3 regions of the Paenibacillus sp. FSL R7-0333 genome follow, and region 3 is predicted to be linked to each of the others. Evidence: riboswitches for the same ligand, from Rfam matches in the RefSeq annotation. Region 3 holds a riboswitch; each other region holds the start of a gene.
The links. Region 3 has a riboswitch for cyclic di-GMP ahead of MKY86_RS00360 (anti-repressor SinI family protein). Riboswitches for the same ligand answer to the same signal wherever they lie in the genome.
Positions count from the first base shown of each region.

Region 1: it holds a riboswitch for cyclic di-GMP, as region 3 does, so the genes downstream of both, MKY86_RS07240 (fibronectin type III domain-containing protein) here and MKY86_RS00360 (anti-repressor SinI family protein) in region 3, are expected to answer to the same signal.
Region 2: it holds a riboswitch for cyclic di-GMP, as region 3 does, so the genes downstream of both, MKY86_RS19330 (thiamine pyrophosphate-binding protein) here and MKY86_RS00360 (anti-repressor SinI family protein) in region 3, are expected to answer to the same signal.

Region 1 is NZ_JBBOBZ010000001.1:1,756,435-1,763,300, reverse strand. Features, by position in the region: gene MKY86_RS07240 (fibronectin type III domain-containing protein) at 1-2,942, opposite strand, end outside; cyclic di-GMP riboswitch class I at 2,923-3,024, opposite strand; gene MKY86_RS07235 (MFS transporter) at 3,109-4,326, opposite strand; gene MKY86_RS07230 (hypothetical protein) at 4,408-4,953, opposite strand; gene MKY86_RS07225 (DUF350 domain-containing protein) at 5,083-5,502, opposite strand; gene MKY86_RS07220 (endonuclease MutS2) at 5,535-6,866, opposite strand, start outside.
Region 2 is NZ_JBBOBZ010000001.1:4,554,436-4,561,301, forward strand. Features, by position in the region: gene MKY86_RS19320 (helix-turn-helix transcriptional regulator) at 1-827, shown strand, start outside; gene MKY86_RS19325 (methyl-accepting chemotaxis protein) at 901-2,151, shown strand; cyclic di-GMP riboswitch class I at 2,653-2,749, shown strand; gene MKY86_RS19330 (thiamine pyrophosphate-binding protein) at 2,896-4,509, shown strand; gene MKY86_RS19335 (carboxymuconolactone decarboxylase family protein) at 4,560-4,940, shown strand; gene MKY86_RS19340 (hypothetical protein) at 5,092-5,442, shown strand; gene MKY86_RS19345 (3-oxoacyl-[acyl-carrier-protein] synthase III C-terminal domain-containing protein) at 5,582-6,574, shown strand; gene glpK (glycerol kinase GlpK) at 6,669-6,866, opposite strand, start outside.
Region 3 is NZ_JBBOBZ010000001.1:90,961-97,826, forward strand. Features, by position in the region: gene MKY86_RS00355 (2-oxoglutarate dehydrogenase E1 component) at 1-1,465, opposite strand, end outside; cyclic di-GMP riboswitch class I at 1,961-2,064, shown strand; gene MKY86_RS00360 (anti-repressor SinI family protein) at 2,099-2,242, shown strand; gene MKY86_RS00365 (helix-turn-helix domain-containing protein) at 2,387-2,719, opposite strand; gene MKY86_RS00370 (TasA family protein) at 3,039-3,629, opposite strand; gene MKY86_RS00375 (TasA family protein) at 3,667-4,263, opposite strand; gene sipW (signal peptidase I SipW) at 4,363-4,965, opposite strand; gene MKY86_RS00385 (hypothetical protein) at 4,967-6,277, opposite strand.

The DNA of each region.
Region 1 (6,866 bases), 1.7 Mb from region 3:
TCGTTGCTATTCGCTGTAGTCTGAATATTATTAGGAACTCCCGCATGAGTAGAATAAACAATTGTTTGGGTCCAGCTTCCGACTCTGTTCTCATTCTTGGCCCGCACTCTGTAGGTATGCTCTGAATTCAACGGGAGCTGTGAATGAGTGAATTCAAGCTTCATTTCATTATCCAGCACGTCCCCATCTACCTCGATGTCATATCCTGTGGCCCCGGCCACTTTATCCCAGGTCACATGAACTGAGGTTCCTTCGACTTGCGCTATAAGGTTCTGGGGAACTCCAGGCGAAGTGTACACTGTAATGGGATCGCTCCATTCACTGATTCCATCATCATTCTTAGCACGTACACGATAACTGTGCTCGCTGTTAGATTGCAGGTTGTCATGTATATACGAATGATCCATGATGCTATTACTAAGGGTTCCGTCTATCTCCAAATCATACGAGGCAGCCCCTGATACAGCATCCCAGTTCAGATGAACAGACCGCTCGTCTGCTGTTCCCTGCAGCTTGGAGGGGACTCCAACCAGAGTAGTCTTCGTAACCACTTCGCTCCATGCTCCTGCTCCGCTGCTGTTCACCGCCCGGATACGGAATACTTTGGGCATGTTCGGATTCAGATCATTCTCCTGGTAAGTTAGCACCGGTCCTATATTCTTTGTGCTGTTATTAACCTCTATTTCATAACTGGTGGCCCCGGTTACCGGCTCCCATTCAAGAGTAATCGTATGGCTTGTTGCATTCATTTGAATATTCAGTGGTGCAGCCGGTAAGGTCCAATAAGAAGAAGTTATTGACCACTCCCCTTTGATGTCGCCACTGATTGCCCGAATACGATAGAAATGTTCGGTTCCCGGACTAAGCTCCTCCTTGGTAAAATCAGGTTCACTGCCGAGGACGGTAACCTCCTTATCAAATTCCACCTCATATCCGTCCGCATTGAACAGAGAAGGCCAGCCCAGTGTAATGGCTGAGTCTGTTGCACTTGCATTTACTGCAGGTATAGAAAAAGGTCTTAAAGATACAGAGGGCACCACTTCACGAATCTGCTGCCCGCTCTCCCAGAATAAGCTGGCCTGAGGATTCCCTATATCATTAGCGTATTCCATCTTCAGGTCATATTTTTTACCGGCTTCAAGCTGGATCGTGCCTTGCTCCACATGCTGCTTCGCTGTCCAGGCATCGACCAGGAGCTGATCATTCACCCAAAGTCTGACTCCACCTGACGTTTTAACCGAGAAAGTATATTGGTCAGTATAGTTAGGTTGAATCTGCCCAGTCCATCTAACGGAGAAGCGCTGGTCCGCTATTCCCGGCACACCCAGAACAGGTTGGCCAGCCAAAGAAATAGATTCATCTACTTTCACGGCCTTCTTGCCCGTGAAATCATTATTGCTGTAATACTCAGCCTTAAGGCCTGACAGAACATACTTCAATAATGTACGTCCTGCTTGCTCATTCCCCGTGTGAATTACAGGTCTTTGATTCGAGATGACATTACCGCCAACTGCAAATAATCCGCCTGTGTTGATATTCAAATGATTATTTATACTGACATTGTCCCGGACGAATAGATCTCCCTGGGCTACATTAAGTTCTGCCCTTGAGTTATTGGATACCACTTCTCCTACAGACATTTCCTCATCAACATTCATAGTTACCAGAGTATTGATGTTCATGTTGCCCTGTACTAATACCCGTTTCGCCGATAGATCCAGAGAGCCGTTGTTGTAAACCAAAGAACCGGCAAACAGCTCATTATCTACATGAACATTAGAGTTATTATTTAGATGCACGGTTCCCTGTACCCATAGGTCACCAAGATTCACATCCTGCGCAGGGTTGATAACATTAACATTCAACTCCGTATTTGCATTTAATCCTCCATGAAGGATTAACGATCCGTAAACTGTTATATTCAGACTCCGGTTCGTATTGATGCCATCTGCGATTAAGATGACAGGCTGTTCTTCACTTCCGAACGTAACACTCGATTCTAGATTCATCTGCCCAACTGCTATTATTGCAGGCTTGTTGCTGTTTGAGCGGATAGAGCTTTGAATCGTTTCAATATCAGCATTTCTTATTGCCACTGCATTTTTGCTAACCTGCTGTATTTGTTGTCCGATGGATTCTATTTGTTCGCGGATATGCCGGGAGATCTCTCCCTGCAGACCATTTACCCTGATAAACGGCGGAGCGTTATGTATATTGGTCATACTTCCAGACAGAAGAACTTTGTCTCCGGCAACCTTATTGGGTTCAAAAGGCAGGCGGATTTGAGGCGGGATCAAAGTGGGAGTGTATGTATTCACCAATGAAATATCTATGCTATTTAGAGCAGTCTCAATTCCAGTAGCATTGATTTGACTTAAAGTCAGTCTTCCATCTTCAACAGCAACCTTCTTCTTGATCGTTTTATACTGCCCTGCTTCAAGAGACAGTCCCTCCATCAATTTGACATTCTCTACGGCAAGTGAATTGTTGCTGCTGTATACAGAGTCACCTACGGTTACTGAGACTTCATAAGTACCATTGTCTAGCGCAATTTCCCACTTCCCATCCGGATGGATTCGTGTCAGGCTGCTTATGCTGGAGTCGTCGTATGTATCTCTTGAGACGGTTGCATCAGTATGATCTATGTTCCAGCCGTAGGAGTATTGGTTTTTGACGCTAAAAACGGCTCCAGAATCTGCAAGCTCCCCTTCCTGTACGGGAGTTTCAGCGGGCTGAAACCGGATTTTGAGCATACTGTCCTGTGCGGAAATTTTCATCCCTGAGAATTCCATAAAAGGGGCGAGAAATTGAGCCAGAATAATAAAACACAGTACCTTACATATCAAGCTTTTCCTATTTGTCATAAAAGACCTCCGCTCAATTAAAAAATCATTTAAAAAAGGGCGCAAAAAAACCACCGGAAAGAGCGGCCCGGCTGCCATTCACAGAGGGGTGTCCCCCTCCCTGTGATAAGGCCCGTGGCTTTGCGTCCCTGACTTTCGTACAGGTTTGCCTTTTTAGTTCTAATGGTTAATTCAAGAGAAATCATGTGTAATTCAATTCAATTACAATCTGTACTTACCTTGGCAATAATACCCTATATTTGAATCATATAATATTGTTATTTTTGTGAACATTCCAATTCAGCAACCCCCGCACCACCACCCAGCTCCCCAGCGGCGCGGCACCCAGCAGCAGCATGAGCAGAGTAATCGTCTGCGGGGACTGGTCCAGCGACAGTACGGCGATGAAGATCAGCAGGCCGAGGAGGCGGCCGCTCATCAGGCTAAGCTCCCTGAGCACTACCAGCTCCACACGTTTGCCGGCGCTCTCCTCGGACAAGCCCATCAGGTCGAAGCTGGTGGACAGCATCGGCAGCATATAGAGCGGCAGGCAGAGCGAGGTCCCGATTCCCATGATTAGTAGGGTGGTAAAGTTCACCTTCCACAGCAGCGGAAGCAGGAAGGCGATGAGCAGCAGACTGCCTGCCAGCATACCGCCGAGCCGGGCACGGGGCTTGAACCATCTGCCGGCCGCATAATAGCTGATCAGGGAGACGGCGGAGGTCAGCAGGGCGAACTGTCCCAGCTTGCTCTCCTCCTGTGCTGCAATATAAACGAGCAGACCGATGAGGAAGGAGAATACGCCTTCCCGGATGCCCTGGAACACTAGCGCTGCCGCCACTGGACGCCAAGAGCTGCGTCTGCGGGTAAGCTCGCGCCAGGGCTCCAGCCAGAGATAGGCTTCGCCGAGCGGCCGCTTGCGCAGGCCGAAGCTGAGCACAGCAGCAACCCCATAGATACAGAGCGACAGTATGAATACCATGCGGTAGCCTTGTCCGCCTTGCCAACGGGAGATCATCCAGCCGGAGACCCAGGGTCCGGCTATTCCCGTCAGGGAACCGAGCAGGCCCATCCACCCGTTATAGTAATCGCGGTTCTTGGCATCCGTAATCTCGAAGAAAACAATATTGAACGCCAGCCAGTACAGCCCGATGGATAGCCCGAGGACCCCGCCCAGCGGCCAAATGTAATGAATCGCGTCGCCCCGCAGCCACAGCACCAGCAAATAAAAAAAGCCCGATACGGCAATTCCCAGCCGTAGGGCATTCATTTTGTTACGCTCTTTCACCCACTTGCCGCCCAGCCAAAAGCTGAGACCCACGGCAAGCTGCTGGGCCACGGTGAACCAGCCGATCATGGCGAAGTTCTGCCGGCTTTTCCACAGATATACGTTGAGGAACGTTCCTGCAAGCACTGTAGCCAGAAGGTATAGCCCGCCTACAGCCAGAAGCAGCGCCGCTTGTCCCCGTTCTGAACCTCTCATGCTTAACCCTCCCTGCTCGTCCTTAGACACTTCATCTTTCAATATCATGTCCAGACGGCAGGGAAAGCATGAATCCGATCTTTATTCGGCTGAGGTGCTGAGATTGCGGACAAGCTGGATGCGGTCTTCCTGCGCCAGGCTGTGCTGCACATGGAAGCAGGAAGGACAGACGTACAGATTCAGCGCAAAAGGAGGCTTCAGCACAGCTGCACCGCCTAGCGCTTCCGGCGTTGCCGGGGTGAACCCGTCCACCTGCTGCGTACCGGAGTGAAGCATCAGCTCATGGCATTGCGGACATTCCGGCGCTTCCAGCTGGGCAGCCAGAATAGCGGAGACCTTGTCCTCATAACGTTTCAGATCATAGTCATCGCCGAACTGGCCCAGCGTACCCCATACAGGCACCACGCTATCCTTGTCGTCGTCATCCCACAAATTATCGTCGCTGATCTCTTCCTCCCCGGAAGCTTCCTGTGTATCCGGCTCTTCATCCTCCAGATCCTCTGCACCTATCGTCACTGTGCGGTAGCCGCTCAGCTCGTTGTTGCAATGAGGACAGGTATCCTCGGGGCCAAACTCCTCATCCCATACAATCTCGGTATGGCACCATGGGCAAACTGTTGTCTCCATCTGTATAATCTCCTTCGTTACTCTCATTCAATTCAATTCACCATTAAATATATAATGCCGGCCGCTAGAAAAGCCAGGGCGGAAATAAACAAAATCCGAACCAGAATCTTCATCATTCCTGCCCCCTATTCAGAATATGGCCGCGCCGATAACATAGGACAAGGATATGGAGAGCAGCATAGCTGTCAGTCCTACGGCCCGGTTATCCGCAGCAATCTCTTCATCAATTGAAAAGACCGGAGTAAAAAACTCGAACAGGAAGTAAGCCAGCAGCAGCAGCAAAAAGCCTACAACCGACCATTTCATCGTCTCATAGATGGATGCCCCCGCTTCAATGCTGAAGCGTAAGATGTTGCAGATTCCGAAGATTTTGCCTCCGGTTGCCATGGCTACGGCCACATTCCCCTTGCGGATCTCTTCCCAGCAGTTGTATTTCGTCACCATTTCGAAGAAGGACAGGAATACGACCAGCCCCAATATGGCGACAGTGAAGTAGCCTAGCAGCGCCCCCAGCGGATGTTCCAGCAAAAGATCAATATTATCCTGCACACTTTTCCCTCTTCCCTGCCGGACTATGGGCGCTACTCCAGTTCAGCTACCGTCACACCCGCGCCGCCTTCATTGTAGTTCCCGAGCCGATAGCTTTTGACATGCTTGTGCTTGCGGAGGTATTCCTGTATTCCTGTCCGCAGGACTCCCGTCCCCTTGCCGTGGATAATAGAGATCTGCCCCAAATTGCCGAGAAAAGCTTCGTCGATGAAGCGGTCCGTCTCCATTATCGCCTCCTCCAGGTTCGCTCCGCGCAAATCAAGCTCATTACGGATATTCTCATCGCGTGTACGCTTGACCGTTGTCGCCCTGCGCAGAGCCGGCGGAGGAGCATCCGGTGCGGAAGCCAGGAACTCCAGATCACTCAGATTGACCTTCATCTTCATGATGCCGAACTGTACAACAGCTTCCTTGGTGCCGCTCAGCTCAACCACAAGGCCCTTCTGATTCACATTCGCTACCTTAACTTCATCCCCTTGCTGAATCTTGCGCGGCGCCTTGACCGTGCTGCGCGGCACAGCCTTCTTACGCGGGGCAGGCTCTGCTTCATCCAGCCGGCGGCGCGCTTCGATCAGCTTATGCTCCTTGACGGACGCGCCTTCCTCCAGCGCCAGGCGGCGGAGGTCACTGATAATCTCCTCAGCTTCCTTGCGCGCCTTGGCCAGAAGATCGCTGGCATCCTTCTCTGCCTTCTCCAGACGTTTGTCGCGTGAGCCTTCGAGCTTCTCCAGCTCCTGCTGCTGCCGCTTGCGGAATTCCTCTGCTTCGCGACGAATCTCTTCCGCCCGTAAGCGTTCGTTCTCCGCAGTGAGGCGGTTCTCCTCAAGGGACGCAATCATATGCTCTACGCGCATATCTTCTTCCTTCACTTCACCGCGCGCATGCTCAAGGATCGCACTTGGCATCCCGAGGCGTTCAGCAATAGCGAACGCATTGCTTCGTCCAGGAACACCGACCAGCAGCCGGTAAGTAGGACTCAGGCTCTGCACATCGAATTCCATACTGGCGTTAATAACGCCTGCCCGTTCATAAGCGTATGCCTTCAATTCACTGTAATGTGTAGTAGCAACCATCCGGGATTCCGTCCGGTGAATATTCTCCAGAATCGCTATCGCGAGCGCAGAGCCTTCAGCCGGATCTGTTCCTGCCCCGACCTCATCGAGCAGAATCAGACTCTTCGGTGTCATCCTCTTCAGAATGGATATAATATTCGTCATATGGCTGGAGAAGGTACTGAGGCTCTGCTCAATGCTCTGCTCATCGCCGATGTCAGCGTAGATCGCATCGAAGACGCACAGCTGGCTGCCTTCCTCGGCCGGAATGAAGAGACCGGACATGGCCATCAGGCTGAGCAGGCCGATCGT
Region 2 (6,866 bases), 4.5 Mb from region 3:
GCTTCTCCGGCATCCCCGTGCTGGCGGAGCGCGGCCGGGAAGGCGGCTGGAAGCTGGCCGAAGGCTACAGGAATTCCCTGACCGGAATGAACACCAAGGAGATTGCCGCGCTGCTGGTGCCCGCTGATCCGGCGATTCTGCACGCTTTGGGCATTCAGGAGGAGTTCTCCTCGGCGGCCCGCAAGCTGCAAGCCGTCGCTACCAGACAGCCCGTCACCCCCTTCAGCTTCCTCAGCCAGCGGATTCACATCGACGGAGCCGGGTGGCATCCTTCCGGGGAGACCTATCCCTGCCTGTCCGCTTTGCAGGGAGCCTTATGGGAGAACCGCAAGGTGAGAATCACCTATATGCGCGGGGAGGACACTGCCGAGCGGCTGGTTGCACCGCTGGGGCTGGTAGTCAAGCGCGGAGTCTGGTACTTGGTCGCAGGGCATGACAGCGAGCTGCGGACCTACAGGGTCTCCAGAATCACTGAGGCCAAAGTCACAGATGAGTCTTTTGAGCAGCCGGAGGATTTCCACCTGTCTGAGTACTGGGAGACCTCCACCGCCGCATTCAAGTCTGCCTTGCCCAGGTACCCCTCCAGCCTTCTTGTAAGAGAGCAAACGATGAAGGAGCTGCAGAAGGAGCGATACGTCGCCCTGTTGCACCAGGAGCCTTCTGAGGCCCCGGGCTGGATCAGGGCCGAGGCCGAGTTCAACACGCCGGAGTCTGCGTGCCGGATCGTCCTGTCCCTGGGTCAGGGCATCAAGGTGACAGCACCGCCTGAGCTTGCGGATACGGTTGCTGCGGCTCTGCGTGAAGCGGCAGCATTATACGATTTTTAATAATAGACCAAATGCACTAGTATCCCCTATAATATTACAATACACATTATTATTTATAGGGGGACTTTACATTATGGACTGGATGAACAAGCTGCCGTTGAAACAAAAAATCGTCACCGGATGTTACCTGGTTGCCGCTTTATTCGCTGTCCCTGTCTTAATCACGCTAATCCTCATGGACAGGCTGCTCATCGGCATTATTCTTGTCGCCGTCCTGGCAGCGCTGACTTACCCGCTTGCGCGCTTCATTGAGAGAACGCTTACATCTTCATTTGAGGATATCTCCAATGTGACGCACACGATTGCCAAAGGCGACTTCACCAGCCGTGCCGACGAGAATGGCTCCATGGGCGACATCAGCCGCTCCTTCAACACCATGATTGACAAGCTCAAAAAAATCCTCACCGATGCTTCACAGATTACCCGTCAGGTTATGGACGCCAGCCGCGGGATTGAAGACAAGAATCAGAACCTGAAGTTTGTCATGGCGCAGGTGGCCTCCTCCTCCAATGAACTGGCTCTCGGTGCTAACGAAATCTCGGTGGATATCGCTGATATGACCGAATCGATCAAGGATATCGAAATCAAAGTCTCCAATTATACGAATTCCACCAAGGAAATGAATAAAAGATCTGTACATACGCTGGAATTGGTAGAACAGGGACGGCAATCGGTGGATACCCAAGCCGAAGGCATGCGCAAGAACATCCAGGCTACCCAGAAGGTGGCGGATACTATCGAAGCCCTATCGCATAACGCACGAGGCATTACGATGATTACCAAGACGATTACCGAAATTGCTGAACAGACCAATCTGCTGTCGCTCAATGCTTCTATTGAAGCCGCCCGTGCAGGCGAGCATGGCCGCGGGTTCGCCGTTGTTGCCCAGGAGGTCCGCAAGCTGGCCGAGGAATCCACCGCTTCAACCAAAGAGGTGTTCGGTCTGGTACGCAGCATCGAAGCGGATATCAAGCAGGCTATCGATAACATCGCCATCAATGAAGAGGTAGTCCAGGTGCAGAATGAGATGATTACGGAGACAGCCAACATTTTTGCTCAAATTGTGCATAGTGTCCAATACATAACCGAGCAGATTGCCTCCTTTTCCGCAGAGAGTGACCTTATGCTGGAGAGCGCGCTCAAGATCTCCGGGGCGATCGAGAATATCTCAGCCATCACCCAGGAGACCGCCGCAGGGACGGAAGAGGTATCCGCAGCGATGAACGAACAGATTCATGCTCTTCAATCCGTAGCTGAGGAGACAGAGAAGATGACCTCCGCGGTCTTCAACCTACAAAAAACGATTCATATTTTCAAATTTTAACCTCAGCACAAAGAGACACGCCTGCGGAATTTTCTGCGGGAGGTGTCTCTTTTTTTGGGCAAAACAAAGATTGTTATGTAATATTCACAAATTGTTGAAATTGTGCATAAGGGTAAAAACCGTGCTTTGCACTTCTTTACTATAGTCGTTCTATTGTCATAGCTTGTCTATAAGCTAACATCTCACATCACTATTACTTAAGTCCTATCACCGAAATTTGTAATGCTGTATATCTAGTGAATTCTTAATGTTTTGCAGTAAATCAGGAATGTAATGAGTCTTTGTGCTCACTTCCCACATTAATCAACCTAAATGGCCATTTGCATTTTAAGACTTTAGTCTTCCAGGGACAACCATTTTCAAAAGTTTGAAAATCCAAATATTTAGCCATTTTCACTCCTGAATATTCGCCAAATTCCGAGTTTCTTCTCACAGGGGTTATTGACAAAAGAGGAGCAAGGAATATATTGTAAAGGAAAATTCTCCACAAATTCATTTATAACCGCATACCGGCAAAATTCACCGAAAGGGAATGACGCAAAGCCATGGATCTACAGTCTCATTTCTGAAGTGGGATCATGACAGCCAGGTTGCTGAAAAACTGTGAACGCCTTAGGTTTCGCGTTTGATTATGGTGATTCGTGCAACAGACCTGTGCTCCAATGGTGAGTACAGGTTTTCTATTGCTGACGTATACAAATAACAACTTGCGGGGTGGATGTTCTGAAGACAGTTGCAGATTATATGGCGGAAGCATTACGCAATCTGGGAGTCACTCATTCTTTTGGAATCATAGGCAAGTCTATTTGCCCCATCGCTTTGAAAATGGTTGACTACGGTATAGAGTTCATCCCCGGCCGGCACGAATCCAGCTCCGGCTTCGCCGCCGGCGGTTATGCTCTGAAGACCGGCAGTCTCGGGGTAGCCTTCGGCACCTCCGGTCCGGGGGGAACGAATCTGCTCACCGCAGCAGCGCATGCCAAGGCCAATAATCTTCCCGTCCTCTTCATCACCGGACATCAGTCCATCAAGGAGCTGGGCATTCCCCAATGTCAGGATTCCACTTCCTACCTGGCTGATTTGGCGGATATGTTCCGGCCGGCCACCCTCTTCAGCAAGCTCGTTGAACGCGGCGATCACTTCAGCACGATTTTCAACCATGCCCTATCCATCGCCCTCGGTGACCAAAAAGGCCCAGTCCATCTCTGCATTCCGTTTGATGTGCAGACAGAGCGGCTCGCGGAATGCCGGATTGTTCTGCCGGAACGCGAGGGACTAGTCAGTTATCAGAACTATGACCGGGTCATCTCGGCGATTAATCAATCCGCTAGGCCGCTGATCATTGCCGGTAAAGGCGTCAACCGCTCAGGTGCCCATCAGGAACTGGTTCAGCTGGCCGAAACCTTCAACATTCCTGTAGTCACCTCTCCAGGCGGCAAAGGTGCAATAGCTTATGATCACCCGCTCTACCACGGTCCTGTCGGCGTTGGCGGCTCCTCGCACGGCGATGAATTGCTGAACAACAGCGACCTGTTCATTGTTCTGGGCTCTCGTCTGAGCGACATGACCATCTGCAACCTGAAGCCGGAGAATCATCCGCAGCAGCTGATCCAGTTCGATGTAGATCCAACCTTTGTCGGCAAAATACTGTCCTCATCCACCATCGCTGTCGGCGGGGACTTAAGGGACAACCTGGCACTGTATCTTCAGAAGCTGGACCCCTCTACGGTCACCAGGCATGAAATCACAATCTCCAATGCTTACAATGACGAGTTGCCCGTGCTGGCGGGACTCTCTCTGGCTTCGGTAATGAGCACGATGAGCGACTTGATTCCTTACAACAGCAGCGTTTTTGTAGATGACGGCAGCCACGGGTTCAATGCTGTGAAATGGTTCAATGTCCGCAGGCCCGGCAGCTTCATATTCGATGCCTACTTTGCTTGCATGGGCAATTCAATTGGCATGGCGATCGGCGCCAAGACGGCTTCTCCCGGAGAGACAGTCTTCTGCATTACCGGTGACGGCTGTTTTATGATGCTCGGAACTGAAATAAACACAGCCGTTTGCAAGGACATTCCGGTGATTTTCATTGTGGTGAACAATAAGCAGCTGGATATGGCGCTTAAGGGTATGGAGAAAACGACCGGCCGGATTGACGGTACGATCTTCGAGGTTCCGATGGATGCCGTGAAATTCGCCGAATCGCTGGGTGCAGCCGGCTTCCGCTGCGAGACGCAGGAGGAGTTCGCTGCCGCAATCCGCGAAGCTGTGGCACTTAACAAGGCAGCTGTCATTGAGCTGCTGACTGACCGTGATGAAATGCCTCCTACGGCCCACCGCACGCTGGATCTTACGTAAGGAAGCCGTATCCGCACACCTTTTTTAACCTACTATCAGGAGGACATATCGTGAACAAGAACATGAACAGCGGACTCGATCATTTCACTGATCTCTCAGGAGATTATGGGGCCAAGGCCCTGGCTCCGATCAAAGAGCATTTTCCGGAATTAGCCGAATATATCATGGGCAATGCCTATGGCGATATTTTTCAGCGGACCACGATTGGCTCTGACTGGAAGGAGATCGCGGTGATCTCGTCGCTGATTACGATGGGACAATATGAACAGCTGGGGGTTCATTATGTAATGGCGCTCCGCGTTGGCATGACCGTCGAGCAGATCAAGGGTGTGCTGCTGCATCTGACGCCTTGCGTCGGTGCCCCCCGGGTGATTTCGGCCTTTAATGTGCTGCTGGATACCCTGGAGGAGATCAAAGAAAAATCTTCATAAATCTACAAATTTCGACTTTTGATTGCACGTTTCAGTATGATCTGGTTATAATGAAGGCAAAATATCCCAAATCAAATTGCGGTTTTGTCGAATAGAGTCGCAGGAATAACGTTTTGGAGGTATTGGAAATTACACTTAGGGAGAGATCAACATGGGACAATTTATTTTGAAGACAGATACTGCGAAGAAAGTAATCAATATTGAGCTGGAGGGAACCTTCTCTAACGAGGACGGGCTCAAATCTATACAGGCTTACCAGCAGACTATTAACCCGATCAGCCCTGCTGAATATGCACTAGAGATCGACTGCCGCAAGCTGAATGTAACAGCTCCTGATGTTGTACCGCTGCTTGAAGGCTGCTTCATCATGTTCAAGGCTGACGGCTTCCAGAAAGTGAGTCTTACCCTGGAAAATAACCCGATCCTCAAAATGCAGCTGGCACGCCTGGGCCGCAAAGCAGGACTTGAGAATCTGGAGATCACTTCAACCGTACAAGCTTAATAAATACAAATTAAACCTAAATCAGCCGCTTGAAACGCACAGGTTCATTCATTAAACCGACTGCTAATGCCGGAAGAGAGTTTTGTAAGAAGCAGATTCGTGAGAAGTATAGCTAACAAAACTTTAGGAGGTCTGTACTATGGCGGGGATTCGCATTAAGGACATTGATATCTACCATCCAGACAAAAGAATCGGCAATGACTTTTTCATACAGCATTTTGACGATAAAGGTATTGATATCCGTGGACTGCTGGCTACTCTAGGCCGTGAAAACCGCTACAGCATCGACAGCCCGGATGAGAATTCCCTGACAATGGCTTTTGAAGCCGCAAGTAATGTTCTGGAGAAGACCGGTCTTACCGGCCCTGACATTGACCTGATCGCTTATGCAAGCCAGACCCCTGAATATATATTTCCTACGAACTCATTGATGATTCACCGCCTGATTAACGGGGCTTCGCATACCATCTGTATTGACAGCAATGCCAACTGTGCCGGAATGACCGCCTCGGTTGAGCAGGTCAGCCGCCAGATGATGGCGAACCCGAGAATCCGCCGCGCCCTGGTCATCGGCTCCGATTACGTGGCACCGCATGCGGACAAAAATGATCCGGTGTATTACGCGAACTTCGGTGATGCCGCTGCCGCTGTTATTCTGGAGCGCGATGAGCATTCGGTCGGCTTCATTGACTCTATCTACCAGACAGACACCTGTGTGTACGGCAACTCTCTGTTCCCGGCAGAAGGCCTGGCTAAGCTCGGACGCACCGGTGTTGCCGCAGGAGAGTTCAATGTGAAGTTCATTCCATTCGATGATTCCATCTGTGTGGATGCCGCTTCCGAATCAATCAACACTCTGCTGAGCAACAACGGGATTGCCCCTGAATCGGTCAAGGCTGCCTGCTTCTCACAGCTGTCTCTTCCGAACATCCAGGCCGTCTCCGGCAAAACCGGCATTAACCCTGAGGCCGCAGTCTACATAGGCGATGAGTTCGGCTATACCTCGACCAGCAGCCCGTTCATTGCCCTTCACAGAGCCGTCACTACCGGGCAGCTTGAACGCGGAGACAAAGTTCTGTTCTGGACCGTGGGCGCCGGATGGCAGAATGTCGCATTTGTAATGGAGTACTAATCTTACCGTTCACTTCTGTTTCAGAGTAAGCAAACGGCCCGCAGCAGAGTTTCTGCCTGCGGGCCGTTTCTGTTCTTAATGCCTCTACTCCGCTCTAAAATCTGCCTTCGTGCTTGCCCTCATGCTTCTCCCAGCCCATCGTGCGCGACACAGCATCCTGCCAGGCACCGTATCTGCGTTCCCGCTCCTCCGGCTCCATCTGCGGCGAGAAGACCTTCTCGGCCGTATTGAAGCTCTCCAGCTGCTCACGGGTCCATACCCCGGAGGTAAGTCCGGCTAGCAGCGCAGCGCC
Region 3 (6,866 bases):
CAGTAGGGTGGTTCCGCACCTTGCCGTACACAATCGGCTGGGTCGTCTCGGGATCATCCATTTCATTATGTCCGTGGCGCCGGTAGCCGATCAGATCAATCAGGAAGTCCTTCTTGAACATATGGCGGTAAGCGCTGGCCAGACGGACTGCGGCAATACAGGCTTCCGGGTCATCGGCATTGACATGCACGACCGGAATCTCATACCCTTTGGCCAGGTCGCTGGCATAATGGGTGGAGCGGGAATCCTCGCTCTCTGTGGTGAAGCCGATCCGGTTATTGACGATAATATGCACGGTACCGCCATTCTGATAACCCTGCAATTTGCCGATATTAAGCGTCTCAGCGACAATACCTTCGCCAGGGAAGGCTGCATCGCCGTGCATCAGCACAGCCATAGCCTTGCTTGTGTTCAGCTTAGGCAGTCCCGGAGCGTTGCGTTCTTCCTGTGCGGCGCGTGTGAAGCCCTCGACTACAGGATTGACGAATTCAAGATGGCTCGGGTTATTGGCCAGCGTGATCCGGGTACGTACGGTCTCGCCTTCGCGGACGGCACGGTCAGCCCCGAGATGGTACTTCACATCACCGCTCCAGCCGTAGGTCACGCCCATGGAGCCTTCTGAAGGGAACAGCTCTTTGTTCGGCGAATGATGGAACTCTGAGAAAATAATATCATAAGGCTTGCCCAGAATATGGGCCAGCACATTAAGTCTTCCGCGGTGGGCCATACCCATCAGGATATGCTCTGCGCCGTCATGCGCGGCAGCCCGCACAATCTCATCCAGCATCGGCACAAGGGCATCATTGCCCTCCAGGCTGAAGCGCTTTTGGCCGACGAAGGTCTTGTGCAGGAAGGTCTCGAAATGCTCCACCTGAACCAGCCGCTTCAGCAGCTCTTTGCGTTCTGTATTATTCAGCGGAGCCGGGGAGGTCATCGATTCCGCCTGGCTGTTGAGCCAGCGCAGCTCGCGTTCATCATGCACATGCCCGAATTCATAAGCAATGGTCTGTGTATAGGCCTGGCGCATTCTGTGGACGGCATCCATCGCGGTATGCACATCCGCAGGGGCATTATCCCAAATCAGCGAAGCGGGCAGGGCATTAAGATCCTCGCGGGTAAGCTCGTAGGTCTCCAGCTCCAGCCATTTGGCCATCGGGTTCGTGCTGCGCTCCAGCGGGTCAATGTCTGCGGCCATATGGCCATATATTCGAATATTGGCGATCAGCTTCGAGGCCTTGACAGCCTTCTTGAGCCACTCGGCATCTGCTGATACGGCAGGCCTTGGAGCCCTCTCGGCATCGGGTGCCAGTGGAGGGGGGCCGGATACGGTGAAGAGATCGCGGTAATGCTGTTCAACAGAAGAGGGGTCCTTGACAAATTGCTCATATCTTTCTTGGATGTAGCCCAGGTTGGGGCCGTAGTATTTGCTCCATACTGTGTCGTTATAGGGCTCTTTGACTGCCATGAATAGGTCCTCCTAACGGATAAACTCCACGCGAGGCATCCAGTGTGCCACTTGGCGGAGCTGCAAATGTTTGCGGTTTCATTCTCACCTTATTGTGCTACTTTCCGGCGGGGTAATCAATTCATACTTTCGGTCAATCCGTTCGCAATTTGGCATGATTCATTACAGTATTCATACGGAACTATCATAAATAGAAAAAACACATATAACAGCCCGTTATACATACAAATGGGTAATTGTCTCTATACGATGTTGCGTGAAGCGGTAAGTCGGGGCGGATGGGGTTCCCTTTAGTATAATTAAACTATTAGCTAGTGTTTGAACTTGGAACTGGAAATATTTATACAAGCCGCTGGCAATTTCAGCTAAGTTTCCTCACATTTTTTCATAAAAAAATTCCAGAAAACGACACACTAATTGCATATGATCTTGTATAATGTTATTGCGGAGAACGGTTTCATCGATTCTTGCCAGATCCTTTCATGATGGAAAGGGTCCAGTAAAAGGTAAACCTGCCGAAAGACAGGGGCACAAAGTCTCGGATCTAAAGTAGAAATACTACAAAGTAGCAATACTACTATGATGGCCGGACTGCCTGGGGACGCGAAAATTCTAGGAGGAGATTTCTTGGATATGTCCAACCAGGGGAATGACGAGCTGCAGGCAGTAGATCTGGATTTAGAATGGGTGCACTTGCTGATGTCTGCCAAGCAGGCGGGGATCGCGGCGGAGGATATCCGCCGGTTTCTAAGTGAGAAGGCGCTCCAGGCGATGTAAGGGCGGTCATCATTGTTCGGATACATACAGAAAAGGCACAGCGTCCGGTACGCTGTGCCTTTTCTGTATGCCGCTTGAAAGGCTGCCTTCGCCGAAGTCGGCCTCCCTGCTGTGCGGAGTCTTCCTGTGGCATATAATGCTCGTCTAGTTGTCCTTTTGTTCCATGCGCCATTTCTGGTAATCGAGGAATTCCTTGAATTCGCGTTTGCTTATACCGGAGGCCATGGCCTCCTGAACAAGCCGGAACCATTCCCCGTCCAGAGCCTGTTCTTCCGTCTCTGCCAGTCCGCCATACAACAGTGCATGAATGGATACCTGAAGCGCGTCAGCGATTTTTTCGATGAATTGAATGGAGGGGTTGGATTGAATGTTCCGTTCCACATTACTGAGGTATGATTTCGCCACATCAGCCTTATCGGCAAGCTCGGATAACGAATAGCCCTTCTCCAGCCGGAGTTTGTGGATGCGGCTTCCCATAGTATCTGACACGATTACAACGCCCTCCGTACTTTTTTTGGTGAAAAATAAGAAGTTATATGCTTCGCGCTATACATTCTCCTTATCTTTCTCGTTGAAACGGTACCGCCCGTTCAAAGGCCGGCAAAGCCGTTTTCTCTTGTCAGTATAACAAAAATCCGCAAAACGGACAAAAATCCTTGAACCCGGCAGCGGGGAAAAAGAAACGGCATACCCGCCCGGATGGGGGAGGATATGCCGTCTTGATGGATTGCTGAAACGCTGCCTTCCTAATAAAGGACGGCAAAGCCATGTTCATTTGTATAGGCTGGCCCCTGAGCTACTTGGCTTCTCCCACTCCTTGAAGAGCATCGAAGGTCCAGTTCAGCGCTAAGCCGTCACCCTGGAAAATGTTCTGATCGAGCGTGTTGTCTACGAATTCGAAGGCGATCTTGAAGGTCTTGGACCCGGCGGCGGCAATCCCGCCTGGCAGTACACCTGCTGCTACGAGATCGTAGCTGGGGGTGTTTTTCAGATCCTTCAGGGAGATCTCGGACAGCACATGACCGCTTAGTGAACCGCCGGTGTACGTATTATCCAGGAGCTTGACCTTGAAGTGGTCTCCGAGATCCTGGCCCGCGTTATCGCCCTTGGCATCGGTCACGGTGTAAGTGGTGGCAAGCTTAAGGAATTTGATATCCAGTGTCCCGTCATTGGACAGGGTGAAGGTGCGGACGGTGTAGTCTCCCGGCTTCAGATTCGTCAGCGCTACCGGAGTATTGAAGGAAGAGCCGAGCTTCAGCGTACCCGCTGCGAAGGTTGCCGTGCTGGTAGCTGTGGAGCTGAAGTAAGCGAAGGTGCCCCCGCCGATTAAAGACAAGCCCAGTGCTGCCGATGCTACGCCAAGACCCAATGTTTTTTTGATACCCATCATTTATTTCCTCCTCGAATGGTTTGTTTTTGTGGAATTATTTGAGCGTGCCTTTTTCCTGGTTGGCTTCGAAATTCAGAGTCAGTGCAAGCGTGTCGCCCTGATAATAGTTCTGCGGCTGGAGGGTCTCCTTGAAGGCGAACTGGATGGTCAGGTTATCCGACGTGCCGGCTTTGATGCCGGACTTCTCTCCGCCTAAGATCGCTCCGAGAATTCCCCGGGCCACCAGATCGGGACTCTCCTGCTCCAGATCGGCCAGCGAGATGACCAGGAGCGGCGATTCTTTCTTATCCTTGTTCACGAGGAAGGTCACAATAATATCATCCTTGAAATTATGGGAGCCGTTGTCTCCCTGGGCGTCTGTAATGGCCGATGAGGTGCGCAGTACCACTTTGGGAATATTGAGCGTCCCGTCATTTTTGAGCTTGAAGTCCCGTAAGACGGTATCGCCCGGCTTGAGATTGCTGAGATTAACAATGACGGAGGGATCAGATTGTAATGATAGGGTTCCGTTGTTAAAAGAAGCTGAGGAAGTAGAAGTGCTGCTGAAGTAAGCGAAGGTGCCTCCGCCGACCAGGGTTAAGCCTAATGCTGCCGATACAACGCCGAGACCTAATGTTTTTTTGACGTTCATTTGTTCATCCCTCTCTTTTGAGTCTGCTTTGTGCATAGCCGGTGCTTCCGGCAAGCTGTATTGTGGCTCCGCGTTTCGTAAACGGGAGAGAACAATTGATCATTGTACGAGGTCAGTCAGAGTATCCGGCCCGCCGCTGCTGGCTGCGGATGACGGGGCATTCTTCTTTTCCAGTGCTGCAACGGCCTTCCAGGAAGAATACAGCGCGTAGAGAAGCAGGAGCAGTCCGGGAATAATCATCAGCACTACGCTTCCGGCTTTGGAGACTGCGAAGCTCATGGCATAGCCCACATAGGGGACGGTCACGCCGGTGTACTCACCGACCACATTCGTGGAACTGACGGCTGCGGTGTCGGCTGAATCATTATTGTCGCCCTTGGTGGTGTAGCTGGCTTCCCCCAGAGCACTGTTCAGCTCGGCATCGACCACGCGGTGGGTAATCAGAATGTTATCGGGATTCAGAAAAGTGATCACATCGCCCTTCTGGAATCGGGTCATGTCCCCGCCCGGCTTAATGGCCACAATGGAACCGGTCTGGATGCCGGGCTCCATGGAGCCGGATAATACCGTCTTGATCTGGTAGCCGAAGAAGGAGGGCTCGCCGCCGGAGGCTTTGGAGATGACAACGGCTGTGATTAGCACCAGGAACACTATAAGAATCAGAGTGGAAATTATCGTATTGGCTATTTTTCGGATGCGCATCTTATTCGCCGCCTTTGCTGGGTTCAGATTGTGGAGCCGGTGTAGCTGTAGGAGCAGGCTGCGCGCCGTCCATTACAGTGCCTGGAATTACGCTGCCGGGTAATGGATCTGGAGTTGCTTCCGGTAAAAGAAGCTCAGACGCCGGAGTGGCAGTGGGAATAACCTCTGCTGCTGCTGAAGCTGTGGGGACTGGATTGTCCTCTACAGGCGCTGCGGGAGCAGGCTCCTCTGCAGGCTGGATTTTGTCAGGAAGACTGGTTGCGGCCGGCTGGTTCTGTGCTTGTTCATGCTCCAGCTTCAGCGCTTCGTCAGCAGCCTTCTGCTTCTCTATGGCAAGCCGCTGGGCTTCCTCCGCTCTGGCTTTATCGGCCTTTTCAAGCGCCAGGCGTTCCTCTTCCTCTTGCTGTGCCTTCGCTTTGTCCTCAAGGGTTGTTTTGGCTTCAGCGATTTCTGTGAGCCGCTCCTGTAAGGTATGGATGGTGGAGAACAGGGTATCCTTGGACGCCGTTAATTCGGTATTCAACTGCTCATACGTGGCCAGCAGCGCGGGGGATACCTGCGAATCTGCTTGGTAGGCGCTGGTTACGAATGAAAGGATAGGCTCTTCAGCAGGGAAGCTGTAGTCATCCTGCCGGAGCAAGACGCGGTCCGGATTGCCGGTGGGCAAGGATCCGCCGATATCATGAATCGAGCCAAGATACTGCACAATTCCGCTTAACGTCTCTGCCAGCGATTCCGACAGAATCCCGCTTTGATGAAGGCTCTCTTGAATCTGGTCGAAGAACTGGGCATCACGGATTTCCAGACAGTTAGGATCGAGGTTCACCATATATCCTCCAAGCTTGTGCAGAATGGCCGCTGCATTGCCAATTTCCTGCAGAATGTGTTGCCAGACCGTCCCATTGAAGCTCAGCTGCTTCTCCAGCAGGTCGATCTCGCTGCCAGCTTGAGTGAGCTCGGACGAGAGTTCATCCGCAGCCTGATCCAGCTCTGCAAGCGACAGCTCTCCGGCAGCGACTGAGGTGTTATACACTCCGCTGATGCTATGGCTGCCAAGGGAAGCTTTCAGCTCTATGACGGTGTTTAGATGCCCGCTGAATTCCGACAACAACTGCTCAATCTGACCCGGGAAAACCGAACACAGCCCGATGGAGCTGATCTGTTCCTGGGAGGTATTGAACTCTCCATAGGTGCTGCCGATCTGGCCTGAGGTGTACATCAGGAGCACAGATACGGCCATACCCGATTGCAGAATCCGCAGGCCGAGCTTCCTGGTTTTCCGTTTGCGCCGCTTGGCAGATCTGGGGTACATAGCTAAGCCCCCTCTCGAGTTGCTAATGAATAATTCGTTATATTCGTTCTTAATAAAGAACGATATCGTAAGCAAATCATACACCGCGCTGCTCAGAAAAGAAAAATGTTATTTTCAGCGGAATGTTCGCAATAAAGTACGAAATGTATTAGATATCTCTATTTATCTGACGATATCGCTGTTTTTCACAAATGTTCTTTATAAAGAACGGTCGGCGGGCGTGGCTGGGAGGGTAGGGAGAGTAACTAGTGCACCTGAATGGGGCGAAAGTGGGCGATACGCGGAAATGAGGAGCACTAGTGCACCTGAATGGGGCGAAAGTGGGCGATACGCGGAAATGAGGAGCACTAGTGCACCTGAATGGGGCGAAAGTGGGTAGTAGGCGGAAAGGAGGAGCACTAGTGCACCTGAATCCGACGAAAGTGGGTAGTAGGCGAAAATGAGGAGCACTAGTGCACCTGAATGGGGCGAAAGTGGGCGATACGCGGAAAGGAGGAGCGCTAGTGCACCTGAATCCGACGAAAGTGGGTAGTAGGCGAAAATGAGGAGCACTAGTGCACCTGAATCAGGCGAAAGTGGGCGATACGCG